4 regions of the Promicromonospora sp. NPDC052451 genome follow, and region 1 is predicted to be linked to each of the others. Evidence: riboswitches for the same ligand, from Rfam matches in the RefSeq annotation. Region 1 holds a riboswitch; each other region holds the start of a gene.
What was found. A riboswitch is a leader RNA that binds a small molecule or an ion and turns the genes downstream of it on or off. The one in region 1 is predicted to bind thiamine pyrophosphate.
Positions count from the first base shown of each region.

Region 2: it holds a riboswitch for thiamine pyrophosphate, as region 1 does, so the genes downstream of both, thiC (phosphomethylpyrimidine synthase ThiC) here and ACIG47_RS24820 (FAD-dependent oxidoreductase) in region 1, are expected to answer to the same signal.
Region 3: it holds a riboswitch for thiamine pyrophosphate, as region 1 does, so the genes downstream of both, thiD (bifunctional hydroxymethylpyrimidine kinase/phosphomethylpyrimidine kinase) here and ACIG47_RS24820 (FAD-dependent oxidoreductase) in region 1, are expected to answer to the same signal.
Region 4: it holds a riboswitch for thiamine pyrophosphate, as region 1 does, so the genes downstream of both, ACIG47_RS16550 (thiamine ABC transporter substrate binding subunit) here and ACIG47_RS24820 (FAD-dependent oxidoreductase) in region 1, are expected to answer to the same signal.

Region 1 is NZ_JBIUAP010000020.1:16,176-23,299, reverse strand. Features, by position in the region: gene ACIG47_RS24855 (hypothetical protein) at 1-866, opposite strand, end outside; gene ACIG47_RS24850 (hypothetical protein) at 940-2,022, opposite strand; gene ACIG47_RS24845 (hypothetical protein) at 2,069-2,218, opposite strand; gene ACIG47_RS24840 (hypothetical protein) at 2,422-2,709, shown strand; gene ACIG47_RS24835 (DNA topoisomerase IB) at 2,701-3,672, opposite strand; gene ACIG47_RS24830 (CBS domain-containing protein) at 3,708-4,139, opposite strand; gene thiE (thiamine phosphate synthase) at 4,231-4,884, opposite strand; TPP riboswitch at 4,923-5,026, shown strand; gene ACIG47_RS24820 (FAD-dependent oxidoreductase) at 5,018-6,253, shown strand; gene thiS (sulfur carrier protein ThiS) at 6,250-6,519, shown strand; gene ACIG47_RS24810 (thiazole synthase) at 6,522-7,124, shown strand, end outside.
Region 2 is NZ_JBIUAP010000013.1:122,747-129,870, reverse strand. Features, by position in the region: gene ACIG47_RS21050 (MFS transporter) at 1-1,186, opposite strand, end outside; gene ACIG47_RS21045 (LacI family DNA-binding transcriptional regulator) at 1,277-2,407, shown strand; gene thiC (phosphomethylpyrimidine synthase ThiC) at 2,486-4,240, opposite strand; TPP riboswitch at 4,238-4,343, opposite strand; gene ACIG47_RS21035 (C39 family peptidase) at 4,480-5,820, shown strand; gene ACIG47_RS21030 (N-acetylmuramoyl-L-alanine amidase) at 5,899-7,124, opposite strand, start outside.
Region 3 is NZ_JBIUAP010000014.1:102,342-109,465, forward strand. Features, by position in the region: gene ACIG47_RS21805 (hypothetical protein) at 1-721, opposite strand, end outside; gene ACIG47_RS21810 (RyR domain-containing protein) at 856-2,655, shown strand; gene dxr (1-deoxy-D-xylulose-5-phosphate reductoisomerase) at 2,688-3,857, shown strand; gene thiD (bifunctional hydroxymethylpyrimidine kinase/phosphomethylpyrimidine kinase) at 3,844-4,779, opposite strand; TPP riboswitch at 4,769-4,866, opposite strand; gene ACIG47_RS21825 (hypothetical protein) at 4,892-7,124, opposite strand, start outside.
Region 4 is NZ_JBIUAP010000009.1:7,027-14,150, forward strand. Features, by position in the region: gene ACIG47_RS16525 (molybdenum cofactor biosynthesis protein B) at 1-64, shown strand, start outside; gene ACIG47_RS16530 (MoaD/ThiS family protein) at 93-332, opposite strand; gene moaC (cyclic pyranopterin monophosphate synthase MoaC) at 329-799, opposite strand; gene ACIG47_RS16540 (PAS and ANTAR domain-containing protein) at 924-1,694, shown strand; gene ACIG47_RS16545 (DUF4235 domain-containing protein) at 1,683-1,964, opposite strand; TPP riboswitch at 2,002-2,107, shown strand; gene ACIG47_RS16550 (thiamine ABC transporter substrate binding subunit) at 2,102-3,190, shown strand; gene ACIG47_RS16555 (ABC transporter permease) at 3,193-4,896, shown strand; gene ACIG47_RS16560 (ABC transporter ATP-binding protein) at 4,896-5,612, shown strand; gene ACIG47_RS16565 (response regulator transcription factor) at 5,628-6,275, opposite strand; gene ACIG47_RS16570 (sensor histidine kinase) at 6,275-7,124, opposite strand, start outside.

The sequences.
Region 1 (7,124 bases):
CGCTGCTCCGGGGCGAACACCGGCCCGGCGTCCCGGTCGAGCTCGACGTGCAGGGCGCCCCGGAGGTCGTCGAGCACCACGACGGCGCTGCCGTCCACCGGTACCCGGTCCGCCGAGGTGCGCATGCGCGCCGCGATCTCGCGGCGTCCCGCGGCGGTGTCGTACGCGACGGTCACGTCGAGCTCGGGGTCGCTGTGCAGCCAGAGGCGGACCTCGCCCAGCCGGAGCCGGCCCGTGTACCGCAGGCCGTCGCGGCGCAGCCGTCCGATGGTCTCCTGGCGCTCGCGGGCGTGGCGCAGCGCGCCCGGGAGCCGGGCCGCGATCGTCAGTCCCCATCCGGCGGCCAGCGCGCCCACGACGGCCGGTATCAGCACGCCCTCCGTGCCCGGCACACCGTCCAGCGTCTCCCGGACCCGCGCGGCCGGGTCGTCCGCCGCGGCGACCCGGGCCACCGCGCCGCCACCGGCACCGAGGGCGACCCCCGCCAGCAGCGGCGCCCACGACCACAGGGACGCGGCGCGACGCTGCCCGAACGTCTCGAGCGCGTGCTCGGCGAGGCCGACGGTGCCGAGCACGGCCAGGTAACCGAGCACGAGCACGCCCGCCACCAGCCAGCCGCCGCTCTGGCCCGCCGTGCAGGAGCCGGCCGTCGCGTGGCACAGCAGCCAGGAGGCCACGAGCGCCTCGGCCGCCCAGACGAGGCCGGTCAGCAGCGCCGGCGCCAGCAGCCGGGCCGTCACCCGCCCGGGTGCCCGGCCGGGGGCGAGCCCCGTGAGCCGCGATGCCCGGTCGGTGACGGAGAACACCGGACGGTGGTCCCACCAGTGGGCCGAGACCTCGTCCCGGGGGGTCACGGCCTCGGTCATGTCTGCCTCCCGCTCGGTCCCCGTCGTCGGGGTGCCGTCATTCTGCCGGGCGCGCACGCCCCGGCGCCAGGGGTCACGCCCGCTCGCCGAGCGCCACCACGCCGCGCCGCAGGGTCACCACGAGCGCCCCGGCGACGAACAGGTCGTCCCCGGACGGCTGCCGGGCCGCGCGCACCGCGCCGGCCAGCGCGGCGACGGCCCCGGCGGCCCGGTCGGCGGCGTCGCCGTCGTGGTCGTCGTCGGGTCGCGTGCGCAGGGCCTCCGCGTAGGCACGCAGCGTGGTGGCCAGGACGGGGCGCATGTCGGGGCCGAGTGCGACGTCCTGACGGTCCGCGCGTTCCCACTCGGCCAGGAGCCGCACCACGTCGTCGACCACGTCGGCGGCGGTCCACAGGGCCTCGGCGCGGCGCGCCTGCGCGGCGGCCCAGCCGCCGTACCGGTGACCTCGCCGGTTGACCCGCATCGCCTCGTGGGCCCGGGACACGGCGTCGTGGGAGCGGTCGATGGTCGGTGCGACGTCGCGGCGCCGCTGCTGCCACTCGTCGGCGGCGAGCGGCCCGACCCGTTCGAGCCGGTCGGCGAGCAGCTCCACCTGGTCCACGAGCACGGTGCGCAGGCGGTCCAGCGCGTCCTCCGACGGGGTGAGCGGCAGGGGCGGGAACAGCAGGTTCACGCCGGTGCCGATCGCCGCGCCCACGACGATGAGCCCGGCGAACACCGTGATGTACTCGAGCTGCTCCGCGCCGCCGAGGATGAGCACGAACAACGCCGAGGTCACCACCCACGTCCCCATCTCGCCGAAGACGCGCCAGCCGGAGCACAGGAGGGCGGTCCCCACCACGAGGGCCACCGACAGCGTGCTGGAGCCGAGCGCCAGGTCCACGCCGCGGGCCAGCACCGCGCCCGCGAGCACCGCCCCGGTCGCCTGCACGGAGTCCCGTACCGACCGGACGGCGGTGCTCGAGGTGGCGATGATCGCCCCGAGCGGCGCGTAGTACGGCTGCTCGGAGAACGGCGCCGGCGCCAGCGCCCCCACCACCCACGCCAGCGACGCCGCGAGCGCGCCCTTGGCGGCCAGACCCCAGCGGGGGTGGCGCGCCCAGTGCGCGTGCAGGGTGGTGAGCAGGGTGGTGAGGCGCTGTGACGGTGTGGGCATCACCGCCAGGCTCACGCGGCGCCGGGCCACGCGCATCCGGGACCGGTCAGGTCCGGGTGCGCCGGGCGAGCCCGAGGATCAGGCTGACCACCAGGACGGCCACGCCGATCCAGATCAGGAACTGCCCGATCTCCGTCGCGACCCCCAGGATCACGAGGACCACGCCGATGATGATGAGGACGAGCCAGGCAGGCATCTGAGACCTCCTTCGTCGTGGCGACGCGGGGTGCGCCGCCGTTGATCCGAGGTTCGTCCTGTTTGTGGTCACTCGCACCTGAAAGGCCGGGCGCCGGCGCATGCGGGCTGACCGGGGTGTTGCCTGGTGGGCGGCCAGGGGCCTACGGTGGTCGGACCCGGGGTCATGAAGCGGCTCCAGATCTCCTGGATCTGGAGGTTCCCATGTCCCCACCCGGCATCTCTCCCGACGACCCCGCACTGCGCGCCGTCGTCATCGGCCTGGTCTCCGTCGAGCGGGTCAAGAGCGTCGTCGCCGTGGTCCGCGGCGTCGACGAGGACGCCGCCGAGCGCGTGCTCACCGATGTGGCCCGCGAGGCCGGTGTGCCCCTGTGGGCGGCCTCCGACCAGGTGCTCGCGAACCTGCAGACCCAGGTGGGCACCGCCGGCCTCACCCCGGACACGCTGGACCGCGCGCTCGACGCCGTCTGCCCGGCGGGTTCGTCAGGCTGAGCGGCCGGCGGCCGTGAGCACCTTCAGCAGGGCGCGCTCGTCGGCGTCCATCCACCGTGACGTGCGCGCGGCGGCGGCGCCGGAGCGCTCGACGAGGCGGTCGAGCTCGGCGCGGTCCTCGGTCAGCAGCACGGGGTGCACGTAGCTCTTGCGGCACACCGCCGGGGTGTTGTGCAGGTGGGCCGCGGCGATCCGGACGGCCTCGGCGCGCTGGGCGTCGTGCTCCTGCCGGGTGTGCGGCGTCAGCCCGCGCAGGTGGCCCAGGACGAGGGCGCTGGCGCCCCACGTCCGGAACGTCTTGGCGGTGTACCCGTCACCCATGACCCGGCCGAGGTACTCGTTGACGTCCCGGGACCCGACGGTGCGGGTCTCGTCGCCGTCCACGTACTGCAGCAGGCGCTGGCCCGGCAGCTCCTGGCACCGGCGCACCACGTTCGCCACGCGCCGGTCGTGCAGGACGACGTCGTGCGGGGTGCCCGACTTGCCGCGGAAGCGGAACCGGATCTCGGCGCCCTGCACCTCGGCGTGCCGGGAACGCAGGGTCGTCAGCCCGAACGACGCGCCGGACCGCACGTACTCGTCGTTCCCGACCCGGATCAGGGTCTCGTCGAGCAGCCGGACGACGGTCGCGACCACCCGCTGCGGGCCCAGCCGCGGTGAGCGCAGGTCGGCGTCGACCTGCTTGCGCAGCGTGACCAGGGCGCGGCCGAACTCCACCAGGTCGTCGAACTTCGCGGTGTCCCGCTGCTCGCGCCACAGCCGGTGGTAGAGGTACTGCTTGCGGTGCCTGGCGTCGCGCCCGGTGGCCTGGAGATGACCGGTGGGGTCGGCGCAGATCCACACGTCGGTCCATGCCGGCGGCACGGCGAGCGCACGGAGGCGGGCCAGCGTCGCGGCGTCGGTGATGCGGGCGCCCCGGTGGTCCGTGTACGAGAACCCGCGACCCCGCCGCCGGCGGTGGATGCCGGGGTCGGAGTCGCTGGTGTGGGTGAGCGCGCTCAGCGGTTGGGCTCGGCATCCGAGATGTCCGCCAGGGCGGACGACGGGTCGCGCTCCACGGCGAGGTCGCCGATCGAGACGATGCCCACCAGCACGTCGCCGTCCAGCACCGGGACCCGGCGCACGGCGGCGGAGCGCATCACCTCGACCGCGGTCTCGACCGGGTCGGTGTGGCCGACCGTGACCACCTTCTCGCTGGCGACCTGCTGCACCGGGGCGTCCACGCCGTGGCCCTCGGCCAGGCCGCGCACCACCAGGTCCCGGTCGGTCACCACGCCGACGGCGGTGTTGTCGCTGGTCACCACCAGCGCGCCGACGTTCTCGGCGGCCATCAGCCGGGCGGCCTCGCGCAGCGGCTGGGTCGCGTCGACGGTGGTGGGTGCGGGGGTCATCACATCGGCGACCGTCTGCCGGGTCGTGTCGTTCTCCATCGTCGTTCTCCATCCCTCGGGGACGTGGACGGCGGGCTGCTTCACCGACCCCTCCAGCATGGCCCGCGGGGCCCTCGCTCGCACGCGCGCCTCAGGCTGCCTCGACCCGCCTGCGCAGTGCGGCCGCGGCGGCCCGCGGGTCGGCGGCCTGCGTGATCGCGCGGACGACGACGATGCGCCGGGCCCCGGCCTCCAGCACCTGGTCCAGGCGCTCGGCGTCGATCCCGCCGATCGCGAACCACGGCGTGGCCGGGGCCCGGCCGGCCACCTCCCGCAGCAGGTCCAGGCCCACGGCGGGGCGGCCCGGCTTGGTCGGCGTGGCCCACAGCGGACCGACGCAGAAGTAGTCGACCCGCGGGTCGGCCTCCGCCGCCAGCGCCTCGTCGAGGGCGTGCGTGGACCGGCCCAGCACCGGGTCGTCGCCCAGCAGGGTGCGCACCGCGTCCGGCGGCAGGTCACCCTGGCCCATGTGCACCACCGGCGCGCGGGTCAGCCGGGCGACGTCGGCCCGGTCGTTGACCGCCCACAGGGCGCCGTGCTCGGTCGCCACGCGCGCGACGAGCGCCTGCAGCTCGATCTCGCGCGCGACGTCCAGCGACTTGTCCCGCAGCTGCACCACGTCGACCCCGCCCTCCAGCGCCGCGTGCAGGAACGGTTCCAGGTCTCCCGTGCCCTCGCGGGCGTCGGTGCACAGGTACAGGCGGGCGTCGGCCAGGCGGGCGCGCGGGTCGGTGCGGTGGTCCACGGCGCGAGTGTAGGCCCGCCCCGCACGGGGGTTAAGGTGGTCGCGTGCACGGGAGCCCCGCACGGGGCTGAGAGGGCGCAGGGCGCCGACCGTCGAACCTGATCTGGGTCATGCCAGCGAAGGGAGCAGCATCATGAGCAGTCGCGCGTGCGACGTCCTCGTGGTCGGCGCGGGCATCGTCGGGCTGACCGCGGCCTGGCGGGCGCTGGACGCCGGGGCCCGCGTGGTCGTCCTGGACCCCGCGCCCGGCGACGGTGCCACCCACGCCGCCGCGGGCATGCTCGCGCCCGTCATGGAGGCCGGCTTCGGCGAGGAGGGGCAGGCCCGGCTGGGCACCGCGGCGCTCGCCCTGTGGCCCGCGTACGCCGCGGCGGTCGAGCACGCGGCCGGCCTGCCGCCCGGCGCCGTCGGCCTGGACACGACGTCGGGCACCCTCGCCCTCGCCTACGACGCCGACGACGTGGTGGCCCTGCGCCGCCTGCTCGCCCTGCACCGCCAGTGGGGCCTCGGCTCGGCCGAGCTGCCACCCGCCGCGGCGCGCGAGCGTGAACCGGGGACGGGGCCCCGGGTGGCGGGTGCGGCCTGGGTGCCGGGGGACCACAGCGCGGACCCGCGGGCCCTGCACGCGGCGCTCGCGGGCGTGGTCGCGGCCCGCGGCACGGTCGTGCGCCGTGCGGCGGCAGCCCTCACCTGGGCGGACGGCGCCGTGACCGGCGCGGTCGACGCCGCGGGCACCACGTACGCGGCCGGCACCGTGGTCCTGGCTGCCGGGCACGCGAGCGGGACCCTGTACGCGGGCGCCCCGACGCGCCCCGTGCCGGGCACGACGCTGCGCCTGCTCGCGGACGCCGACCGGGCACCCCGGGTGGTCGTGCGCGGCGCGGTGCAGGGCCGCCCCGTGTACGCGGTACCCCGCCCCGTGCGGCCCGACGGCACGCGCGAGGTGGTCGTGGGCGCGACGTCCCACGAGCGCGCCGACGACCACCTGACCCGGGCCGGCGACGTCTTCGCCCTGCTGCGTGACGTCCGCGTGCTGCTGCCCGGCCTCGACGAGGCCGTGCTGCTGGAGGCGACCACCCGGTCGCGCCCCGGCAGCCCCGACAACGCGCCGCTGCTGGGCCGGGCCGCCCCCGGCCTCCACCTGGCCACCGGCCACCACCGCAACGGCATCCTGCTGGCCCCGCTCACGGCGGCCGCGCTCGACCACGCGCTGGGTGCGGCCCCGTCCGCCTGGGCGGACGAGGAGGCGGCCGGGGCCGCGGTGGCCGCCGCCGCCCGGTACGCCGACCCGCTCCGGTTCGGCCCGGCAGGCGGCACCCCGGCGGTCCGCACCCCTGTGTCCAGCACCATCGAAGGAGGCACCGCATGACCAGCCACCCCGACCAGACGAGCCACCCCGGCCGCACTGGTTCGCCCGGCACCGCCCTCGTCAACGGCGACCCGTACCCGCTGCCCGCCCCGCTGCCCGTCACCGACCTCGTGGCGCGCCTGCTGCCCGGCGTCGTGGTGGACGGCGCCCCGCAGGGCGTGGCGGTCGCGCTGGACGACGTCGTCGTGCCGCGCGGCGCATGGGACACCACGACCGTCCGCCCGGGCGACCGGGTCGAGGTCGTCACCGCGGTGCAGGGAGGCTGACGATGACGGAGCCGACGGAACCGGTCGTGCCGGACGCGCCCCTGACCATCGCGGGCACGGAGCTGTCCTCACGCCTGGTCATGGGCACCGGGGGAGCGGCGAGCCTGCTCGCGCTGGAGGACGCGCTCGTGGCGTCCGGCACGGAGCTGACCACCGTGGCGATGCGCCGGGTGTCGCGGCCGCGTGCCGCGGACGACCCGGCGCGCGCCGGTGACCCCTCGGTGTGGGGGCTGCTCGCGCGGCTCGGCATCCGCGCGCTGCCCAACACGGCAGGCTGCTTCTCCGTGCACGAGGCGGTGCTCACCGCCCGGCTCGCCCGGGAGGCGTGCGCGACCGACTGGGTCAAGCTGGAGGTCATCGCCGACGACGTGACGCTGCTGCCCGACCCCATCGGCCTCGTGGAGGCCGCGCGGACCCTGGTCGACGAGGGGTTCACCGTGCTGCCGTACACGAGCGACGACCCGGTGGTGGCGCGCCGGCTGGAGGACGTGGGCTGCGCGGCGGTGATGCCCCTGGGCTCGCCGATCGGCTCGGGGCTCGGCATCGCCAACCCGCGCAACATCGAGGCGATCGCCGCGGCGGCGTCGGTCCCGGTGATCCTGGAC
Region 2 (7,124 bases), on a different contig from region 1:
CGAGCACCATCGGGACGAGCAGCACGAGGACCGCCAGGCGATAGCCCGTCGTGTGGGCGACGAAACCGATCAGCGGCGGCCCCACGAAGAACGCGGTGTAGGCGATGGTCGAGACCGCCGCGACGCGCATCGCGGCCCGGCGCGGCTCGTCGGACGCGGCGCTCATCCCCATCGGGAAGCCCATCGCGGCACCCAGCCCCCACAGGCCGACGCCGACCAGGGCCAGCCACAGCACCGGCACCAGCGCGAACGTCAGGACGCCGACGAACGCCAGGAGCGCGGAGAGCACGAGCACCGGCACGCGGCCGAACCGGTCGATGGCCCGCGTACCGGCCAGCCGTGCGGTGGTCATGGCCGTGAGGAAGACCGCGAGGCCCACGGCGCCCATGCCGTCGGAGGTGCCGAACCCGTCCACCACCGCGAGACCCACCCAGTCGTTCGCCACGCCTTCCGTCAGCGCGGCGGCCAGCACCACGAGGCCGATGGCCAGGGTGCGCGACTCACGCCACGCGGCGACCAGCCCCGCCACGCCGGACGACGGCGGGGTCACCTCCCCCGGGTCGGCGCCGTCCGCGCCGGTCGTCCCCGCGGTCGCCGTGCCGTCGGGCAGCGCTGCCGCGACCACGCTCGGCGAGAACCAGCGGGTCCCGATCACCACCGAGGCGAACGCCACGACACCGGCCGCCACCAGGTGCCAGAGCACCGGGACGCCCGCCGTCGCCACGAGGGCCCCGACGCCCGCCCCGAGCACCGTGCCGAACGAGAAGCCGGCGTGGAAGATCGGCATCACCGCACGCCCCAGCCGCTGCTCCACGGCGGCACCCTCGAGGTTCATCGCCGCGTCCCACACGCCGGCGCCCACCCCGAACAGGACCAGGCCGAGCCGCACCGCGAGGTGCTCGCCCTGCGCCACCCCGACGCCCGCGACGGTCAGGCCGACGACCAGGAGCCCGGCGAACGAGAGGACCGTCCGCGCGGTACCGATCCGCTCGGCGACCAGCCCCGACAGGGGGATCGCCGCGACGGAGCCGATGGAGCCGGTGAGCAGGAGCAGGCCCATGTCCTGCTCGGAGAAGGAGAGGCCGTCGCGTACGGCCGGCAGGCGGGACGCCCAGCTCGCGAACGCGAACCCGCTGGCGGCGAAGACCACGAAGACCGCGCGGGCGGCGGCGTGTGCAGTAGGCACGGAACTCCTCGGTGCGATTGAATCTCCCGACCGTAGGCCACAACCTGGGATCAGCCCAGCCGATTCCGCGAGGCGAGAGAAGGACACGCGATGAGCCGCCAGACCGTACGACCGACCCTCGCCCGGGTCGCCGAGCTGGCAGGTGTCTCCGTCTCCACCGCCTCGCTCGCCTTCTCCGGCGCCGGCCCGATCACTCCCGAGACGCGGGAGAAGGTGCTGGCCGCGGCGCGCGAGCTCGACTACTCCGGACCCAACCCCCTCGGGCGGCAGCTCAGGTCGGGCCGGTCCGGCATCGTGGGCGTGGTGATCGGCGACCAGCTCGGCCGGTCCTTCCGTGACCCGGTCTCGACCCAGGTGCTGCACGGCCTGGTCTCGGCCATCGGCGAGCAGGGGCTCGGGGTGCTGCTCATCCCCGGCATGCCGCAGGGCGCCACCGCGCAGTCCGTGGGGCTCGCCGCCGAGGCGGGGCTGCCCGCCGCCGTCGACCCGCTGGTCGAGGCCGCCGCGATGGACGTGGCCGTGCTCGTCTGGGGGACGCTGCCGGACGACCCGAACCTCGCGGCGCTGCAGCGCCGAGGCGTGCCGGTCGTGATCGGCGAGGGGCAGGACGTACCCGGCGTGCCCGTGGTCGGCGTCGACGACCGGCACGGTGCCGCCGAGGCCGTGCGGCACCTCGTCGAGCTGGGGCACACGCGGATCGCGGAGATCGCGCTGCCGTTCGGGCGGGACGAGCGGTCGGGCCTGGTCGACGCCGACCGCCTGGCCGCCGCGGAACGCACCCCCACCCGCAACCGGCTGGCCGGCGTGCGCGACGTCATCGAGCCGGTCATGTCGTGGGAGACGCCGGCGTCGCTCGTGGAGCACGGGCGCGACGCGGCCACCGAGATCCTGTCCGAGTGGGCTCCTGCACGGGACCGGCCGACGGCGATCGTCGCGCACTCCGACCTGCTGGCCGCCGGGGCCGTCATCGCGGCGCGTGAGCTGGGCCTGCGGGTCCCCGAGGACGTGTCCGTGGCCGGATTCGACGGGCTCGACCTGCCGTGGCTGTCCCCCGACGTGCTCACCAGCGTGCACCAGCCGCTCGTCGAGAAGGGCCGGGCGCTCGGCATGGCCGTCGTCGCGCTGCTCGCCGGGGAGGAGCCGGAGTCGGTGCTGCTCCCGGTCACCCTCGTGGAGGGCACCACGACGGGCCCGGTCCCGGACCTGAGCGACCTCCCGTAACACGCCCCGTCGAGTGCGGGATGTTCGCCCTTCTGGCACACGAGAAAGGGCGAACATCCCGCACTCAACGGGGACGGGTCAGGGGCGGAGCTGCGGGGACGGGAGATAGACCTCGCCGCCCGCGGCACGGAACTGCGCGGACTTGGCCGCCATGCCCTCCTCCGCCGCGGCCGCGAGCGCGGCCTGGGCGGGCGCCCCGCCGAACTCGTCGCGGATGTCCTGCGAGATGCGCATCGAGCAGAACTTGGGTCCGCACATCGAGCAGAAGTGCGCGGTCTTCGCCGCCTCGGCCGGCAGCGTCTCGTCGTGGTACGCCTCGGCCAGCTCGGGGTCGAGCGACAGGTTGAACTGGTCGCGCCAGCGGAACTCGAACCGGGCCTTGGACAGGGCGTCGTCCCGGTCTCGCGCACCGGGGTGTCCCTTGGCGACGTCGGCGGCGTGCGCGGCGATCTTGTAGGTGACCACGCCCGTGCGCACGTCGTCACGGTCCGGCAGGCCGAGGTGCTCCTTGGGCGTCACGTAGCAGAGCATCGCCGTGCCGTACCGGGCGATCTCGGTGGCGCCGATGGCGGACGTGATGTGGTCGTAGCCGGGCGCGACGTCGGTGACCAGAGGGCCCAGCGTGTAGAACGGGGCGCCGTCGCACAGCTGCTGCTGCCGCTCCACGTTCTCGCGCACCAGGTGGAACGGGACGTGGCCCGGGCCCTCGACCATGACCTGGACGTCGTGGGTCCAGGCCCGCTTCGTGAGCTCGGCGAGCGTGTCCAGCTCGGCGAACTGGGCCTCGTCGTTCGCGTCGGCGAGCGAGCCGGGGCGCAGGCCGTCACCGAGGGAGAACGCCACGTCGTAGGCCGCGAAGATCTCGCACAGCTCGTCGAAGTGCGTGTAGAGGAAGTTCTCCTGGTGGTGCGCCAGGCACCAGCCGGCCATGATCGAGCCGCCGCGGCTCACGATCCCCGTGACCCGGTCCGCCGTGAGCGGCACGTACCGCAGCAGCACGCCGGCGTGCACCGTCATGTAGTCGACGCCCTGCTCGCACTGCTCGATCACCGTGTCGCGGTAGATCTCCCAGGTCAGCGCGCTCGCGTCGCCGTTCACCTTCTCCAGCGCCTGGTAGATCGGCACGGTGCCGATCGGGACCGGCGAGTTGCGCAGCAGCCACTCGCGCGTCGTGTGGATGTCGTCGCCGGTGGACAGGTCCATCACGGTGTCGGCGCCCCACTTCGTGGCCCACTCGAGCTTTTCCACCTCCTGGGCGATCGAGCTGTGGACGGCGGAGTTGCCGATGTTCGCGTTGACCTTCACGAGGAACGCCTTGCCGATGATCATCGGCTCGGACTCGGGGTGGTTCACGTTGTTCGGGATGATCGCCCGGCCGGCCGCGACCTCGCTGCGGACCAGCTCGACGTCGCAGCCCTCGCGCAGGGCGACGAACCGCATCTCGGGGGTGACCACGCCCTGGCGCGCGTAGTGCATCTGGGTCACCCGCCGGCCGGGCAGCGCCCGGCGCGGGCGACGTCGTTCGCCCTGCCACTCCTGGGTCGCGGCGCCGCGACGCACCGCGCCGCGTCCGTCGTCAGCCAGGGCCCGGCGGCGGCCGTCGTACTCCTCGGTGTCGCCCCGGGCCACGACCCACGGCTCGCGGGCCGGGCCGAGGCCGCGGACCGGGTCGGAGCCCGGACCCTGCGTGCGGTAGACCCGCACCGGAGGGTTCGGGCTGCCGTCGGGGGACGGCGCCAGCGTGATCTCGGTGACCGGCACCCGCAGGCCGGCGTCGTGCCCGGGATCGGTGCCGTGCTCGTACGCGAGCGTGCGGGAAGGGGTGTGCTCCATCATCAGACTCCTGCTTCCTACGCCGGTGTTAACCGGACAGGTTCAACGGTCCCGGGCCGTCCAGCCCGATCTCAGCCCCTGCGCGGGGCACCCGTGGGATCGCGGACGACGTTAGCACCGTGCCACCGTGCGGGTCTTCTTCGGCCGTGCCCAAAACACTTCTGCGCCCGCGTCCGCTCTGATAGAGAAGGTCGACGGCTCGCTCACCGGGACGTGGGCCCCGAAGCCTGGAGGCAGGCATGTCGGTACGGAGAAGGTTGCGGACCACGGCGTTCGCGCTGGCGACGACAGGAGCACTCGTGATGCAGGCAGGGATCACGGCGAGCGCCGTGCCCGCGGGCTCGGCACCGGACGTGGCGGCGTCGGACAACCGGATCACGCTCACCGCGTGGGACGGGGTGCGGGAGCTCCGCGCGGGTGAGACCACCAACCTGCGTGCGGACGCCCGCGGCGGGCTGGTGCTGGGCCGGGGCGGTGCGGTGGTCGAGTACACCGACCCGTTCGGCGACGGCGGCGCCGTGCGCTACGAGACGGGCCGGTGGACGTCGCCCGTGGTCGAGACCGGGTACCCGGTCGACGAGTCGGTGAGCTCGTGGAACGCGAGGACGCCGACGGGGACGTGGGTCGAGATCGAGTTCCGCGGGCGCAAGGCCGACGGGGCGTGGACGAAGTGGTTCGTGATGGGGCGCTGGGCCTCGGGCGACGACTTCTCCCCCGCGGACGGCGGCGTGGGCGACATCCACCGCACCTCCGTCAACGGCCAGGCCGACGACGACGCGTACCTGTTCACCGACACGTACGTCGCGAAGTCGGGACACGAGCCGCACGCGTTCCAGACGCGCGTCACCCTGTACCGGCCGGAGGGCGCCCGGGTGTCCCCGCGGCTGGACGCCGTGACCACCATGACCAACGAGTACCTGCCCGACACGCACTACACCGGCACCAGCGACTTCACGCTGGGCCGCGAGGTCGTGCTCGACGTGCCGCAGTTCAGCCAGAACATCCACCGCGGCGAGTACCCCGAGTTCGGCGGCGGCGGCCAGGTGTGGTGCTCGCCGACGTCGTCCACGATGGTCATCTACTCCTACGGGCGCGAGGTGCCGCCCGAGGAGCTGGAGGGCATCGAGGCACCGAACGGCGACCCGCAGGTCGACTACGCCGCGATGAACACCTGGGACTACGCCTACGAGGGCGCGGGCAACTGGCCGTTCAACGCCGCCTACGCGAACAGGTTCGGGCTGACGTCGTTCGTGACCCGGCTGCGCTCCCTCGCCGAGGCCGAGCGGTTCGTCGCGGCCGGCATCCCGCTGGTCCTCTCGATCAACTTCACGGCGGAGGAGATGCCGGAGGCCGGGTACGAGACCGACGGCCACCTGGTGGTGCTGCGCGGGTTCACGGCCGACGGCGACCCGATCCTCAACGACCCGCACGGCGCCACGAACGACGCGGTGCGGGTCGTGTACACGCGGGAGAACTTCGAGCGCGTCTGGCAGACCTCGACCGACGGCCTGACCTACGTGTACCACCCGAAGGACGTCGACCTCCCCCGGAGGGTCCCGGGCCTCACCCCGAACTGGTAGCCCTCCGTCGAGTGCGGGATGTTCGCCCTTTTCCGTGTGCCGGAAGGGCGAATGTCCCGCACTCAACGGCGCCAGGGGTCAGCGGGGCGGGATCGGGAGCGGGTCGGACGTGTAGGACGCCGAGGTGTGGCCCGGGGCCGAGACGGTGACGCGGACCGTGAGGTCCGCTCCCCGGTCCCGGCCGGTCACGAGGTAGCGGCTGCCGGTCGCCCAGGCCACCGGCTCACCGTCGCGGAGCCAGCGGTAGGCCACGTCGACGTCGTGCGGCAGGTAGGTGCCGGCGTCGGCGGTCAGGATCCGGCCCACGCTGGGCCGGCCCTCGATCGAGGGTCCCGACACGTCCGCGACCACCGGGTCGTGGAGCTCGACGTCGGCCGCCTTGACGAAGACGTGCCGGTGCGCGAGCCAGAGCTGGTAGTACACGTCCTGCCCCCGGACCACCGTGCGGTCGCCCGGCCCCGAGCCGTCGAACGTCGTGGCGCGGTAGTAGTCCGAGGGCACGTCGTCGTCGGCCACGGCGTAGGTCTGGCCCACGCCCACCGTGTACTCGATGGGCGTCACGGGCTGCACCGGCACGTCCGGGTGCGCCTCGTACGCGGCTGCCTCGGGGTAGGCCCGGCCGAAGACCGGCGCCGGCGCGTCGCCCGCCACGGTGACCGTCTTCGCCGTCGCCGGCACCACCACCGGGCGGTCGGCCGGGTTGTGCAGCCAGGCCAGCGACCCGGCCCACCACACGCCGAGCCACTCGCCCTCGACCCGGTCGACGACGAGCTTGTGCCCGGACTGCACGCGCGCGCTCACGTCGCTCGCGTACGTGGTGCCGTTCGCGCCGTCCGGCTTCCAGCCCGGGTCCTTGGCCAGGGGCGCGTCGGCCGACGGCGCCTGGTACAGGTACCGGAAGTTGGTGCCCGCACCCTCGACGCAGGCGCCGGACCCCGGCGACGCCTCCTCGCAGCCCGTGACCACGTTGACGTTGTCGGCGTACCCCGTGCGCACCTCGACGACGTCGCCCGGCTCGACGTCCGTGGTCGCCTCCAGGTCACCGCCGATCGGCGCGCCCAGCAGCTCGAAGTAGTGGTCCCAGTCCCAGTACGGGCCGGGGTCCCAGTGCACGTTCTTCGTGTACCCGGGCAGGATGCCCGGCACCTGGTCGTGGCCGATGACGTGCGCCCGGTCCAGCGGGATGTCGTGCTCCGCCGCGAGGTGGCGCACCAGCGCCGCCGACGACTGGTACATCGCCTCCGTGAACCACGTGCCCGTGCCGGCCCAGCCCTCGTGCTCCAGGCCGATCGAGTGCATGTTGA
Region 3 (7,124 bases), on a different contig from region 1:
CGTTCGCCCGGGTCGCCTCCCGGACCGCCACGCCGGTCGCGCCGACGGCCAGCACCAGGGCGGCCCCGAGGGCAGTGCTCACCAGGCGGTTGCGCAGCCCGACGGAGCTCTGCCGGGCGATGTGGGCGCTGAGGATCTCCTCGGTGCTGACGTCGGGGCCGCGCAGCGGGGCCACCAGCTCGGCCAGCGCCGTGGCGCGGTCCGGGTGGTGCCGCCAGAACCGGCGCTGGCGCAGCCGCGTCAGGTCGGTCCACTTGGGCTCGTGGTCGATCCGGTGCGCCAGCGGTGCGGGCAGCGCGGTGGTGCTGATCGTGTCGATCTCGCCGCTGGTCTGGTCCCAGACGATCTTGCCGCTGGTCAGCGCCACCAGCAGGGTCTCGGGCTCGCGGTGGTCGAGCCACCAGGCGACCTCCTTGGCCACGTAGTGCGAGCTCGCGGCGCCCTCGGACGCGAACAGGATGAGGTAGTCCGAGCGCTCCAGCTTGCGCTGGATGGAGTCCCAGAGGCTCGGGTTGTTGGCCAGCCCGGTCCGGTCCAGGAACACGTTCAGGTCCGGCACGCCCTCGCGGCGGTCGAAGTCGAGGAGCTGTGCGTGGAACGCGGGCGCGAACTCGCCGTCGGAGTCACGGCTGTAGGAGAGAAAGGCGTCGTACCGGTCGGTGCGCGGTGCCGCGTGCGCCCGGTGGGCGGGAAACAGGGAGCGAGCTCGCCGTTCGGACATCCTCGACCCCGCGGCCCTTCCACGGCGAAGGTCGTGGACCGGTGGAAAGACCTCCCCGGTGTGTAGTGTCGCCGCAGGTCGTGACCGTAGCCACTTTCGTGGTGAAATGCACGGTCGGCTGAGGGAGGCGGGAGATGGCGGCACCTGAGCTCGTCCGTCCGAGCGGCGGTACCCGGCGGCTGCGGATGCGCCGCTCCTGGGTGCGCGCGGGCTTCACGGGGCTGTTCGGCGTCGCGTTCGGCCTGGGGCTGTGGGGCTTCGCGGTCTACCGGACCGACCCCGGCTTCGCCTGGGGCACCACGGGCTGGGACGTCGTCTACTACTCCGTCCAGCTCTTCGTGCTCGGCGCCGAGGCCACCAACGACGGCGGCGACCTGCCCTGGCAGCTCCAGGCCGCCCGCTTCCTGGCCCCGGTCGCCACCGGCTACGCCGTGTTCGAGGCCGTGCGCTCGCTGTTCGCCGACCAGTTCGCGCTGATGCGGACGCGCCGGATGCGCGGGCACGCGATCGTGGTGGGCCGCACGCCCGCCGCCGACCTCATCGCCGAGGCCCTCGCGGCACGGGGCGCCCTGGTGGTGCGGACCGCGACGGGCGACGCCGACTCCCTGCGCGACGCGGGGGTGGCCGGCGCCGCGGTCCTGTACGCCTGCGAGGCCGAGGACGACGAGCCCGGCGTCAACGTGCTCACCGTGGCCGTCGCCAACCGCGTGGACCGGAACCCCGACCTGCCCGGCCTGCGGCTCAACGCGCACGTCAGCGACCCCGAGCTCGCCCTGGCTCTCCAGGCGCGGCACCTGAGCCACCCCCAGCCCGGCGTCGACTTCTTCACGCTCGGCGAGCTGGTCGCCCGCTCCCTGGCCCGCCGCGACCGGCTCGTGGTGCGCGGGGACGCGCCGCACGTCTCGGTGGTCGGGCACGGCACGTTCGGCCGTGCGCTCGTGGTCGCGTTCGCGCGGCTGCGGAGCGTCGAGATCGCCTCGGGCGGCGAACCGCTCACGGTCACCCTGGTGGGGCCCGGCGCGCACGACGCCGCCCGCGCGCTGCACGCCCGCTGGCCCGCCGTCCGCGCGGCCTGCCGGCTGGTCCCGGTCGAGACGTTCGCCGATGTCCGCGCGATCGGCGTCCCGGCGCGGATCTACGTCTGCCACGACGACGACGGCGACGCCCTGCGCGAGGCACTGCGGGACAGCGACCTGTGGCGGGCGAGCGAGGGCGCCGTCGTGCTGCGCCTCAACCGCCTCGCCGGGCTGGGCGGCCTGTTCGGCACGCACGACGGCGCCATCCTCGACGACCTCGGGGGACGGCTCGACGTGGTCGAGCCGGGCACGCTGCTGCGCCGCGCGACGGCACCCGGCGCGCTGGTGCACGACGACGTCTACGACCTCATGGCCGTCTCGGCGCACCTGACCTACCTGCGCAACCAGCGCGCGGCCGGCGTGGCCTGGGAGAGCACGCCGGCCATGGTCTCCTGGGCCGAGCTGTCCGACGACCTGCGCGCCGCCAACCGCGCCCAGGTGCGGGCCATCCCGGACCGGCTGCGCCAGATGGGCTGCACGGTCGCGCCCGCCCGCGGCACCGAGCACGGTCGCATCCCGGAACCCGTCGTGGACGCGCGGGCCGTGGACGAGCACGACCGCTGGACGGCCGAGAAGGTGGCCGCGGGCTGGACCTACGGGCCGCAGCGGGACGACGCCCGCCGCCTGCACCCCGACCTGCGCCCCTGGGACGAGCTGTCCGAGGCGGACCGGGAGAAGGACCGCGCGGCGATCCGTGCCATCCCCGTGATCCTCGCGGACTTCGGGCTGCACGTGGTGCCGCTCGACGGCGACGCCGGCTGGGAGGCCGACGGCGCCCCCGTCCCCGACCCGCGCGGCGTCGTCCGCGGGTGGCGCATGTTCGGCCGCGGGCGGGCGGGGCAGCCCGGGGAGGGCTGAGACCCGCCCGCCGGGCCTGACAGGATGGCCCCATGCGAAGCGTCACCCTCCTCGGCTCCACCGGCTCCATCGGCACCCAGGCCGTCGACGTCATCGGGCGCAACCCCGACCGGTTCCGCGTGGACGCGCTGTCCGCCGGCGGCACGGACCTGCCGCTCCTCGCGCGCCAGGCGGCCGCCCTCGGCGTCCGCGCCGTCGCCGTGGCCGACGACGCCGCCCGCCCCGCGCTGACCGCCCTGCTCGCCGAGGCGGGGGCCGACGGCGTCGAGGTGCTCGCCGGGCCCGGCGCCGCCACCGAGCTGGCCGGCCGCGGCAGCGACGTCGTGCTCAACGGCATCACGGGCTCGGTCGGACTGCGGCCCACGCTCGCCGCGCTGGAGGCCGGATCGACGCTGGCGCTCGCGAACAAGGAGTCGCTGGTGGTGGGCGGCGCGCTGGTCACGGCGGCCGTGCGGTACGAGGGCCAGATCGTGCCCGTGGACTCGGAGCACTCGGCCATCGCCCAGGCACTGCGCTCGGGGTCGGCGCCCGAGGTGCGCAAGCTCGTGGTGACCGCGAGCGGCGGGCCCTTCCGGGGACGCACCCGCGACGAGCTGCGCGAGGTCACGCCCGCGCAGGCCCTGCGGCACCCCAACTTCGCGATGGGGCGCGTGGTCACCACCAACTCCGCGACCCTGGTGAACAAGGGCCTGGAGGTCATCGAGGCGCACCTGCTGTTCGACCTCCCGTTCAGCGCGATCGACGTGGTGGTGCACCCGCAGCAGGAGATCCACTCCATGGTCGAGTTCGTGGACGGGTCCACCATCGCGCAGGCCGGCCCGCCGCGGATGCTCGTGCCCATCGCCCTCGGCCTGTCCTGGCCCGACCGCCTGCCCGACGTCGACGTGGGGATCGACTGGACGCAGGCCGCCACCTGGGAGTTCGCGCCGCTGGACGACGACGCCTTCCCCGCCGTCCGCCTGGCACGACAGGTCGGTGAGGCCGGCGGGACGTTCCCCGCGGTCTACAACGCGGCGAACGAGGTCTGTGTGGACGCCTTCCACGACGGCACCATCGGGTTCCTCGACATCGTCGACACGGTCGCCGCCGTCGTCGAGGCGCACGCGGCGACGGGCGCGGGCGATCCGGGGTCGGTCGAAGGTGTGCTGGAGGCCGACGCCTGGGCCCGGGCGCGGGCCGCGGAGATCCTCAAGACGGCGTAGGTGACAAGACGGTGGCAAAGCCGTGGTGGACGGGGCCGTGGCCGCGCCACGGCCCGGCCGCCGTCCCGGTGCCCCCCACCACGAGGTCGTCCGCCGCGCGCAGCGCCCCCGTGAGGTAGGTCTTCGCCGCGCGCACCGCGGGCTCCCAGCCGTCGTGCACGGGTCGCAGCACGGCGCACGCCGAGCTCAGCGTGCAGCCCGTGCCGTGGGTGTTGCGCGTCGCGACCCGGGGCGCGGCGAGCGCCACGACGCCGCCGGCTCCCGCCCCGAGCCCCGGGCCCGCGAGATGGTCCACCGCCTCCGCGGACGTGAGGTGCCCGCCCTTGACCAGGGCGAACCGTGCGCCGAGGCCCAGCAGCGCGCGGGCCTGGTCCGCGGCCTCGGCGGCGTCCCGGGCGGGGTCGGTGCCGAGCAGCACGGCCGCCTCGGGCAGGTTCGGCGTCACGAGGTCGGACAGGGGCAGCAGCTCCTCGCGGAGCACCGTCTCGGCCTCGCGCGCCAGCAGCCGGTCGCCCGACGTCGCGACCATGACCGGGTCGAGCACCACGAACGGCGGCCGCGCACCGGCCCGTAGGTCGCGCAGGGCGGCGGCGATCGCGCGGGCGACCTCGGCGTCCGTCGTCATGCCGATCTTCACCGCGTCCACGGCGACGTCGGCGAACAGGGTGGCGAGCTGTGCGGTGACCATGTCGGCCGGGACGGGCAGCACCCGGGTCACGCCCGTCGTGGACTGCGCGGTCAGGCCCGTGAGCACCGCGCAGCCGTAGCCGCCCAGGGCGGCGAACGTCTTCAGGTCGGCCTGGATCCCGGCACCGCCCGACGGGTCGGAGCCGGCGATCGTCAGCGCCACCACGGGGTGGCCGGCCGGGCGGGTGCGCGCGGCGGCGTCGAGCAGGGGGTCGGGGGGCAGGACGGAGCCCATGAGGCGTTCCCTTCGCTAGCACTACCTAGATCAGGTTCCACGGGTACGTCTCAGCCGGGCTGTGCCCCGGCGCCCCGCGCCATGTGGGCCCACCCTAGACCGGATCGAAGGATCAGTGACCGCGCGTCCAGTTGAAGACCGCCAGGCCCGTCACCAGCGCGCCCACGGTGACCAGGGCCGTGGCCGCGACCGCCTGGACGCCGTCGATCAGCGCCGCGTCCAGGGCCACCTGGACCGTCCCGATCAGCGCGTAGACGCCGGCGAACACCGTGATGGCCGACAGGGTGCCGTCCATGAGCCGGCGCCTGCTGCGCTCCCGCCTCGCCTCCTCGGCGCGCTCGCGGTCGCCGTGCAGACGCTCGAGGGCGGCGAGCCGCGTGGCGATGGGTTCCTGGAGCAGCTCGCGCAGCCGTTCGGTGACCACCGCGGCCTGCTGCTCGAAGTGCGAGGCGTGCAGGAGCTGGTTGAGCATCCGGGACTCCAGGGCGGAGGCCAGGAACGTGGGTGAGGTGATGGTGGTCAGCGTGGTGCGCACCTCCGAGGCGAACTCGTGCAGGCGCAGCTGCTCGCGGGTCAGCCGTTCCTTGCGCTCGGCCAGGTCGGCGCCGTTGTTCACGTCGTGGTCGGCGAGCATGGCCGCGACGATCCGCAGGTGGTCGGCCAGCGTGGCGTTCCAGGCGCTGAACAGCCCGTTGAGGCTCGCGACGAACTCGGCCAGCGAGCCGTACTGGGAGATCTTGAAGTGCGCCGCGCCGACCAGCGCGACCGTCGTGGAGTTGGTGGTCACCGCCACGACGTCACCCAGGTGCCGCACTCCTTCCAGGAGCACCGGGTTGCGCTGGCGCAGGGTCCAGTCGCACAGCGTCGCGGTGCCGTACGAGACCGGCTGGAGCAGCACCTGCGAGCCGAACGCGGCGAGCAGCTCGTCACCCATCGCGACCGGCGTGCGGACCGCCCGGGGTGCCGCGGGGCCGGTGCCGCGGCTGGCCTCGTAGACGGTGGTGACCACGTGCGCCCGTCCCTGGGCGATCTCGGTCCCCGTGCGGACCAGGTCCGCCGTGGCGCGCTGGAGCAGGTCGGCGAGGTCGAACAGGCGCTCGGGCGGCAGGGCGTCGCCGTGGTCGACGTCGAGCGGCGAGCCGTCCGGCGCGATCCACCGCACCCGGATGTCGGCGTGCAGGTTGGACAGCCGGAACCGGGCGTCGCGCACCTGCTGCGGCGACTGGTCGTGCGCCGAGTACCGGAACCGCACGTAGTGGTTGCCGAACTCGGTGAACCGCACGTCGCAGGTCAGCTCGGCGATGAGCGTGCCGTCGGGCTGCTCCAGCCGCACGTCGGGCATGGACAGCGAGGCCCCGCCGTACGGGCGGGCGGCACGGTCGACGCTCGCCCAGACGTCGTCCATCTTGAGGCGGGCGCGTGTCGCGACGGTCCGGACGCCCAGCAGCCAGGGGCGTTCGTCGCGGTCGGCGATGCCGCGGATCGCCGCAACGGCGGCGGCCGGGCTCACGTCCCGCAGCCCGAACGGGTAGATGTAGACGGTCTTGAGCCGGTCCAGCGTGAGCCACCGCGCGCCGAGGTTGCGGTGCAGCTCCGTCAGGTGCATCCGGTAGGAGCGCAGCTCGCTGGCCAGGATGTAGTTGAGGTGCCGGTCGGTCTCGGCGGCGCGCAGCCCGTCGAGCGCGGGGCCGAGGCGGTCGGGCCGGCCCGCCATCGCCTCGTCCGCGGCCACCGACGCCTCGGCGAGCGCGCGGAAGTAGCGGATCCGCGTCACGGCCTGCGGTACGAGCTCCCGGCGGAACGGGGACGCCGGGTCGGGGATGGCCCGGGCGGCGCGCAGCAGGTCCGCGCACCTCTGACCCGCCCGCGCGGCAGCCCCGGCGAGCCGGGGCAGGCTGCCCGCGCTGCGGGCGGCCGACGTGTGCATCTGCGTGATGAGCGTGCGCAGCAGCACGGCCACGGCGTCGCCCTCGGCCCGGCACACGGCGTCGGGGGCCTCGTCGCGGCACGTCTCCCAGGTCTCGACGAACGCGCGCAGCGGCACGATGATCCGGCCGTGCCGGAACGTGTACTGCAGCGCGTCGCTGGCCTGCGACCACAGGTAGAGGCCGAGGAGCGCGGCACCGCGCGGCAGGCCGGCGACGGCCCGCAGGACGGCGGCGGTCTGCGGGCCGCGCGGGTCGCCGGGCAGCGGGTGGCGCCGGTTGGGCGCCTCGCCGTCCTCGCCCATGTTCCAGCGGGACGCCGCCCAGATCGCGCTGACGTCGACCCCGGCCTCGCGCAGGTGCCGGGCCACCCGGGAGTCGCCGTCCGGACCCGACCACGCCTCGGTCTGGAAGACCGCG
Region 4 (7,124 bases), on a different contig from region 1:
GCTCCAGGTGGTGCTCACGCTGTGGCCCCACGTGCGGTCCCAGCTCGACGGCGCCGACCACTGAGCCCGCGACGGCGCGGAGCCCGGCCGGCTCAGCCGCCCGCGAAGGGCGGCAGCACGTCCACGGTGACCCCGTCCGGCACCGGCGCGGCACCGTCCGTCGTCCGTGCCCCCGCGACGAGCAGGGCACAGCGCGGCAGCACGTCGCCGAGGCCCGGGTGTGCGCCGGCCAGGGCGGTGCGAAGGGCGGCGACCGAGGTCGGCCCGTCGACCTGTTCGGTGGGGAGCCCGGCCGCCTCGCGGGCACCGGCGAAGTAGCGGACGGTGATCATGCGCCGCGCACCCAGTCGCCGGACTTGCCGCCCGTCTTGCGCTCCAGGCGCACGTCCGCGAGCGAGACGGACTTGTCGAGCCCCTTGACCATGTCGACGACGGCCAGGCCGGCGACTGCCACGGCCGTCAGCGCCTCCATCTCGACACCCGTGCGGTCGGCGGTGCGCACGGTCGCCGTGACCTCGACGCCGTCGTCGGTCACCACGAGGTCGACCGCGGCGCCGTGCACGCCGATCACGTGCGCCAGCGGCAGCAGCTCGGGTGTCCGCTTGGCGGCCGCGATGCCCGCGATGCGGGCCACGGCCAGGACGTCGCCCTTGGGTACGGCGCCGTCCCGCAGGGCCCGCACGACGTCGGGGGTGCAGCGCACCGTGCCCGAGGCGGTGGCGGAACGGACCGTCGGCTGCTTGGCGGTGACGTCGACCATGCGGGCCTGGCCGCGGTCGTCCAGATGCGTGAAGCTCACGGGACCAGGGTGCCACGAGCGCTCCGGTGCCCGTTCGGCTGTCCGAAGTATCCGAACTGTTCTAAGGTGGTTGGTCTCGGAGTCATGAAGCGGCTCCAGGTCCCCTCGGATCTGGGAGGTTCACATGTCCCCCGACAAGAAGCACGGTCTCGCCCTCGTGGACGGCGGCGACGTCCCGTCCGCCATGCCACGGGTCGCGCCCGGCGAGCTGGCGGACGCCCTCGGCATCGGGACCAACCTGCTGATCGGCCGGTACCGCGTAGGCCTGGCAACCGGCGACTGGTGGTGGTCCGACGAGGTCTACACCATGCACGGCTGGCGGCGGCACGAGGTGGAACCCGGCCTCGACGCGCTACGTTCCCGCAAGCACCCTGACGACCGCCTCCGGGTGGTGCGCGCCGCCAGCGAGGCCCTGCGGGTCGGCCGGCCGTTCGCCTGCGCCCACCGCATCGTCGACAAGAACGGGCGCACGCGATCGGTCGTGGTCATCGGCCAGGGGCAACGTCGAGAATCCGGCGGAGGTCCCGAGGTGGCGGGCTACGTGCTGGACGTGACGCCGGTCCAGAAGGAAGCGCTGAACCGCCGCTCGGCCGGGGCGGTCCAGCGCGCGTTCGTCAGCCAGGCGGCGATCGAGCAGGTCAAGGGCGTCATCGTCGCGGTACGCGGAGTGGACGAGGCGACCGCCGACGCGACCCTGCGCGAGGTCGCCGCCACCGTCGGCGTGCCCCTGCGTCTCGCGGCGGACCAGGTCATGGCCGCGCTCCGCGCCGACGACGAGAAGGCGGGGGTGACGCAGGCCGCGCTGACGCGCGCGCTCGACGCCGTCCAGCCGGTGGGGCGGCCGCGGAGCCATGACGCGCTGCTGACCCGGCGGCCGCGCCGGTCACACCGCTGAGCGACGCGCCGCGATACGCAGTGCGGCGGTGTGCGCGCCCTTCGCGGCCAGGCGCTTGGCGAACACCGCCGTGCCGGCCGCGACGGCCGCGAACACCGTCGCCTGCACCAGGTCCAGCTCCGGGTCGTCCGGCTTGTTGGGGGCGTCGTTGCCGGTCACACCCTTCCAGATCATGCTGACCGCCTTCTGCGCGACCCAGCCGGCCGCGATAGTCAGGGCGAGGGTGCCGACCTTCTCGGCGAGTGTCTGTTCCGTCTCAATCTGGGCCACCTCTACACCGTAGCCCCCGACGGCGGACTAGGCTGCACGGAAACGACAGGGGAGCGCCCCGACGGCGCTGAGAGTGCGGAGAACCGCAGACCCTTGAACCTGATCCGGTTCACACCGGCGGAGGAAGTCGAGGCACGATGTTGCGTCTTTCCGGTGCCCCCAGGGGCGCCTTCCACAGCGGTACGGTCGGCGGCGCGGTCGCCGTGGCACTCCTGGTCGCCGGCTGCGCCGGCGGTTCGGGCGGTACCGGCTCCGAGGACACCACGTCGGCAGGCGCGGCGTCGGGCACCGTGACGCTGGTGACCCACGACTCGTGGGCGCTGGACGAGAAGCTGGTGGACCGGTTCGAGCAGGAGTCGGGCCTGACCGTCGAGGTCAGTGCGGCGGGCGACGCCGGGACGCTCGTGAACCAGCTGGTGCTGACCAAGGACGCGCCGCTGGGCGACGTCGTGTTCGGCATCGACAACACGTTCGCCTCCCGCGCGCTGGAGGCCGGGGTGGTCGAGGAGTACACGCCGGAGGGCCTGCCCGAGGGCGTCGAGCAGGTGGGCGGTGCGCTCACACCGGTCGACCAGGGCGACGTGTGCGTGAACGCCGACGAGGCGTGGTTCGAGGAGTCGGGCCTGGAGGTGCCGAAGACCCTGGAGGACCTCGCCGACCCCGAATACAAGGACCTGCTCGTGGTGACCAACCCGGCGACGTCGTCCCCGGGGCTCGCGTTCCTGCTGGCGACGATCGGCGCGTTCGGCGAGGACGGGTTCGAGGACTACTGGGCGTCGCTCGTGGACAACGGCGTCAAGGTCGCCGACTCGTGGGAGGACGCCTACTACGTGGACTTCTCCGGGGCGGGCGAGGGCGGTGAGCGGCCGCTGGCGCTGTCGTACGCGACGTCGCCCGCGTTCACCGTGACCGAGGACGGCGCCGCGTCGACCACCAGCGCGCTGCTGGACACCTGCTTCCGGCAGGTCGAGTACGCGGGCGTGCTGGCCGGCTCCGACAACCCCGAGGGCGCCCGCGCCCTGGTGGACTTCCTGCTCACCGAGGACGTGCAGGCCGCCCTGCCGGAGTCGATGTACATGTACCCGGCCGATGCCTCGGTGGAGCTCCCCGCCGACTGGCAGAAGTTCGCGCCGCAGGCCGAGGCACCGTTCGAGGTGGACCCCGCCGACGTGAGCGAGCACCGCGACGAGTGGATCGAACGGTGGACCGAGACGGTCGTGGGCTGAGCCTGAGCCGGACGCCGACGGACCGGCCCCGGCGCGGCCCGCGGCTCGCACCGTTCCTGTGGGGAGCGGCGGTCGCCGTCCCCCTGGCCTTCCTCGGCGTCTTCTTCGCGTGGCCGGTGGTCGCGCTCGTCGTGCGGGGCTTCGTGCCCGACGGCGCGCTCGACCTCACCGGCTTCGCCGAGGTGTTGTCCCGGCCGCGCACCTGGCGGCTCGTGGGGCTCACGCTCACCCAGGCGGTGCTCGGCACGGTGTTCTCGGTGCTGCTCGGCCTGCCGCTCGCCTACCTCCTGTACCGGCGGGCGTTCCCCGGGCGCACCCTGGCGCGCGGGCTGGTGACGGTGCCGTTCGTGCTGCCGGCCGTCGTGGTCGGCGTCGCGTTCCGCGCGCTGTTCGCGCCCAGCGGCACCCTCGGGTTCCTCGGGCTCGAGGAGTCGCTCGCCGGGATCGTCGTCGCGCTCGTCTTCTTCAACGTGTCGGTGGTGGTGCGCACCGTGGGCGGGCTGTGGGAACGGCTCGACCCCCGCGCCGAGGAGGCCGCGGCCTCGCTCGGCGCGGGACCCGCCCGGGTGTTCCGCACCGTCACCCTGCCCTCGCTCGCGCCCGCGATCACGTCCGCGGCCTCGGTGGTCTTCCTGTTCTGCGCCACCGCGTTCGGGGTGGTGCTCGTGCTCGGCGGCGTGCGGTACGGGACCATCGAGACCGAGATCTGGACCCGCACCACCCAGTTCCTGGACCTGCAGGCGGCCTCCGTGCTCTCGATCCTGCAGCTCGTGGTCATCTCGGGCGCCCTGGCCGTCTCCGCGCGGGCCCGACGGCGCCGCGAGGCCGCCCTGCACCTCGTCTCGGCGCGCCGGACGGCACGCCCCCTGTCCTGGCGCTCGCCCGCCGACGCCGCCGCGGCGCTCGCGGGCATCGTGATCGTCGCCGGGCTCATCGTGCTGCCCCTGGCCGGCCTGGTGGCCCGCTCGTTCCGCGAGCCCGACGGCTCCTGGGGACCCGGTAACTACCTCGCGCTCGGCACCACCGGCGAGCGCAACGCCCTGGTCGTCACCGTCTGGGAGGCCACGGCCACCTCGCTGCGGATCGCGCTGGCCGCCACGGTGATCGCGCTGGTCGTGGGCGGGCTCGTCGCCCTCGTCGTGTCCCGTCGGCCCCGGTCGGTGGGGGCGCGGCGCGCCGTCGGGACGCTCGACGGCCTGTTCATGCTGCCTCTGGGCGTGTCCGCGGTGACCGTCGGCTTCGGGTTCCTGATCACCATGGACCAGCCGGTGCTCGGCGTCGACCTGCGCACCTCGGGGTTGCTCGTGCCGGTGGCCCAGGCCGTCGTGGCCGTGCCGCTCGTGGTGCGCACCGTGCTGCCGGTGCTGAGGGCCATCGACCCCCGTCTGCGCGAGGTCGCCGCCGTGCTCGGCTCCGGGCCCGGCCGCGTGCTGCGCACCGTGGACCTGCCGATCGCCCTGCGGTCGGTCGGGCTGGCCACCGGGTTCGCGTTCGCGGTGTCGCTCGGCGAGTTCGGCGCCACGTCGTTCCTCGCGCGGCCCGACGGTGCCACCCTGCCGGTCGTGATCTACCGGCTCATCGGGCGGCCCGGGGCGGAGAACTACGGGATGGCGCTCGCGGCGTCCGTGGTGCTGGCCGCGCTGGCCGCGACGGTGATGATGGTGGCGGAGCGACTGCGCGACGACCGCGCGGGAGGGGAGTTCTGATGGCGGGGCTGGAGGTCCGGGACGTCTCTGTCCGGTACGGCGGCACGACGGCCGTGGACGGCGTGACGCTGGCCGTCGAGCCCGGCGAGGTGGTGGCGCTGCTCGGGCCGAGCGGCTGCGGCAAGTCCTCCCTGCTGCGGGCCGTGGCCGGGCTGGAGCCGCTGGCCGGCGGGCACGTGCTGTACGACGGCGCCGACCTCGCCGGGGTGCCCGTGCACCGGCGCCGGTTCGGGCTGATGTTCCAGGACGGACAGCTCTTCCCGCACCGGGACGTGCGGCGGAACGTGGCCTACGGGCTGGAGACCCTGCCCCTGACCCGCCAGGAGCGGGACGAGCGGGTCGCCGCCCTGCTGGACCTCGTGGGGCTCGCCGGGTACGAGCAGCGGTCGGTGCCCACCCTGTCCGGCGGCGAGCAGCAGCGGGTGGCCCTGGCGCGCGCCCTGGCGCCGCGGCCTCGGCTGCTGCTGCTCGACGAGCCGCTGTCGGCGCTCGACCGGCAGCTCCGCGAACGCCTGGCCGGCGAGGTGCGGGCCGCGCTGGTGGAGACCGGGACGACGGCGGTGTTCGTGACGCACGACCACGCCGAGGCCTCCGCGGTGGCCGACCGGGTGGGCGTCATGGACCGGGGCCGGCTGCTCCAGGTGGCGGCGCCCCAGGAGCTGCGCACCGCGCCGGCGTCGGACCGGGTGGCTGAGTTCCTGGGGTTGCGCGGCTGATCCGGCCCGGTCGGGTCAGACCGCGCCGGCCTGCTGGACCAGCAGCGCCACCTGCGTGCGGTTCTCCACGCCGAGCTTGAGCAGCACGTTCGACACGTGCGCCTTCACCGTCGGGACGCTGAGGTAGAGGCGCCGACCGATCTCGGCGTTGGACGAGCCACGCCCGATCTCCAGGGCGACGTCGCGCTCGCGGCCCGTCAGGCGGTCCAGGGCCTGCCGGGCCTCCCGCACCTCGCCGCCCCCGGCGGCGACCGTGTCCATCAGACGGCGGGCGATGTCAGGGGCGAGCACCGGCTCGCCGCCCGCGGCCGCGCGGACCGCTGCGGCGATCCGCGCCGGCGGCATGTCCTTGAGCAGGTAGCCGGCCGCCCCGGCGCGCAGCGCACCCGCCACCTCGGTGTCGGTGTCGAACGTGGTGAGCACGACGACGGCGGGCGGTGACGGCCGGGCGCGCACCCGCCGGGTGGCCTCGATGCCGTCGACGCCGGGCATCCGCAGGTCCATCAGCACCACGTCGGCCGCGTGCGCATCGAGCACCTGCGCCACGTCCCCGCCGTCGGCGGCCTCACCGACCACGCGGATCCCCTCGGCGCCGTCGAGCATGAGGCGCAGGCCCGCGCGCACGAGGGCATCGTCGTCGACGATCACGAGGCGGGTCTCCATCAGGCCCACGGTATCCGTGCCTCCAGGACGAAACCAGCAGGTGAGCGGCCTGCGTCGAGCGTGCCGTCCAGGAGCTCGACGCGTTCGCGCAGGCCGACCAGCCCGGTGCCGGGCGCGCTGGTCGCAGGACGTGCGGGGCCGTCGTCGGCCACGACCACCCGGACCTCGTCCGCACGGGTGGCCACCGTGACACGGACGGCTGCGCCCGGCGCGTGACGTCGGGCATTGGTGAGGCCCTCCTGGACCACACGGTAGGCGGCCGTCGCGACCGGAGGTGACGGCTCGTCGCCGCGCCCGGCGGCCGATCGGTCGTCGGTCTGGTCCAGCACCACGGTGGCGCCCACGGAGCGGGCCGCGTCCACGAGCCCGGGGATGTCGTGGAGCGTGGGCGGCGGGGCGAGCTGATCCACGCCGCCGCGCAGGAGGCGCACCAGCCGGCGCAGGTCCTCCAGGGCCTCGGCGGCGCCGGTGCGCACCCGCCCGGCCGCCGCCGCGAGCTGGTCCGGGGGAGCGTCCGGCCGGTACTCGACGGCGCCCGCGGTCGCGGCCAGCAGGGACAGCCGGTGCCCGAGCGCGTCGTGCATCTCGGCGGCGATCCGGTTGCGCTCGCCGGACCGGGCGGCCTCCAGCGCCTGCTCCCGGTCGGCCTCGGCGCGGTGGGCGCGGGCCCGCAGGTCGGCCAGGAGCTGGGCGCGGGCCTGCAGGTAGGCGCCCCAGCCCAGGAGCGCGGCGTGGACGGCGGCGTCGCACAGGAGCCACCAGCCGTAGGGGAACGCCGGCGGTCGCCACAGGCCCTGCGCCGCGTGCGCCGCGGCGCTCGCCGCCGCCACGAGGACCGCGGTGCGCAGG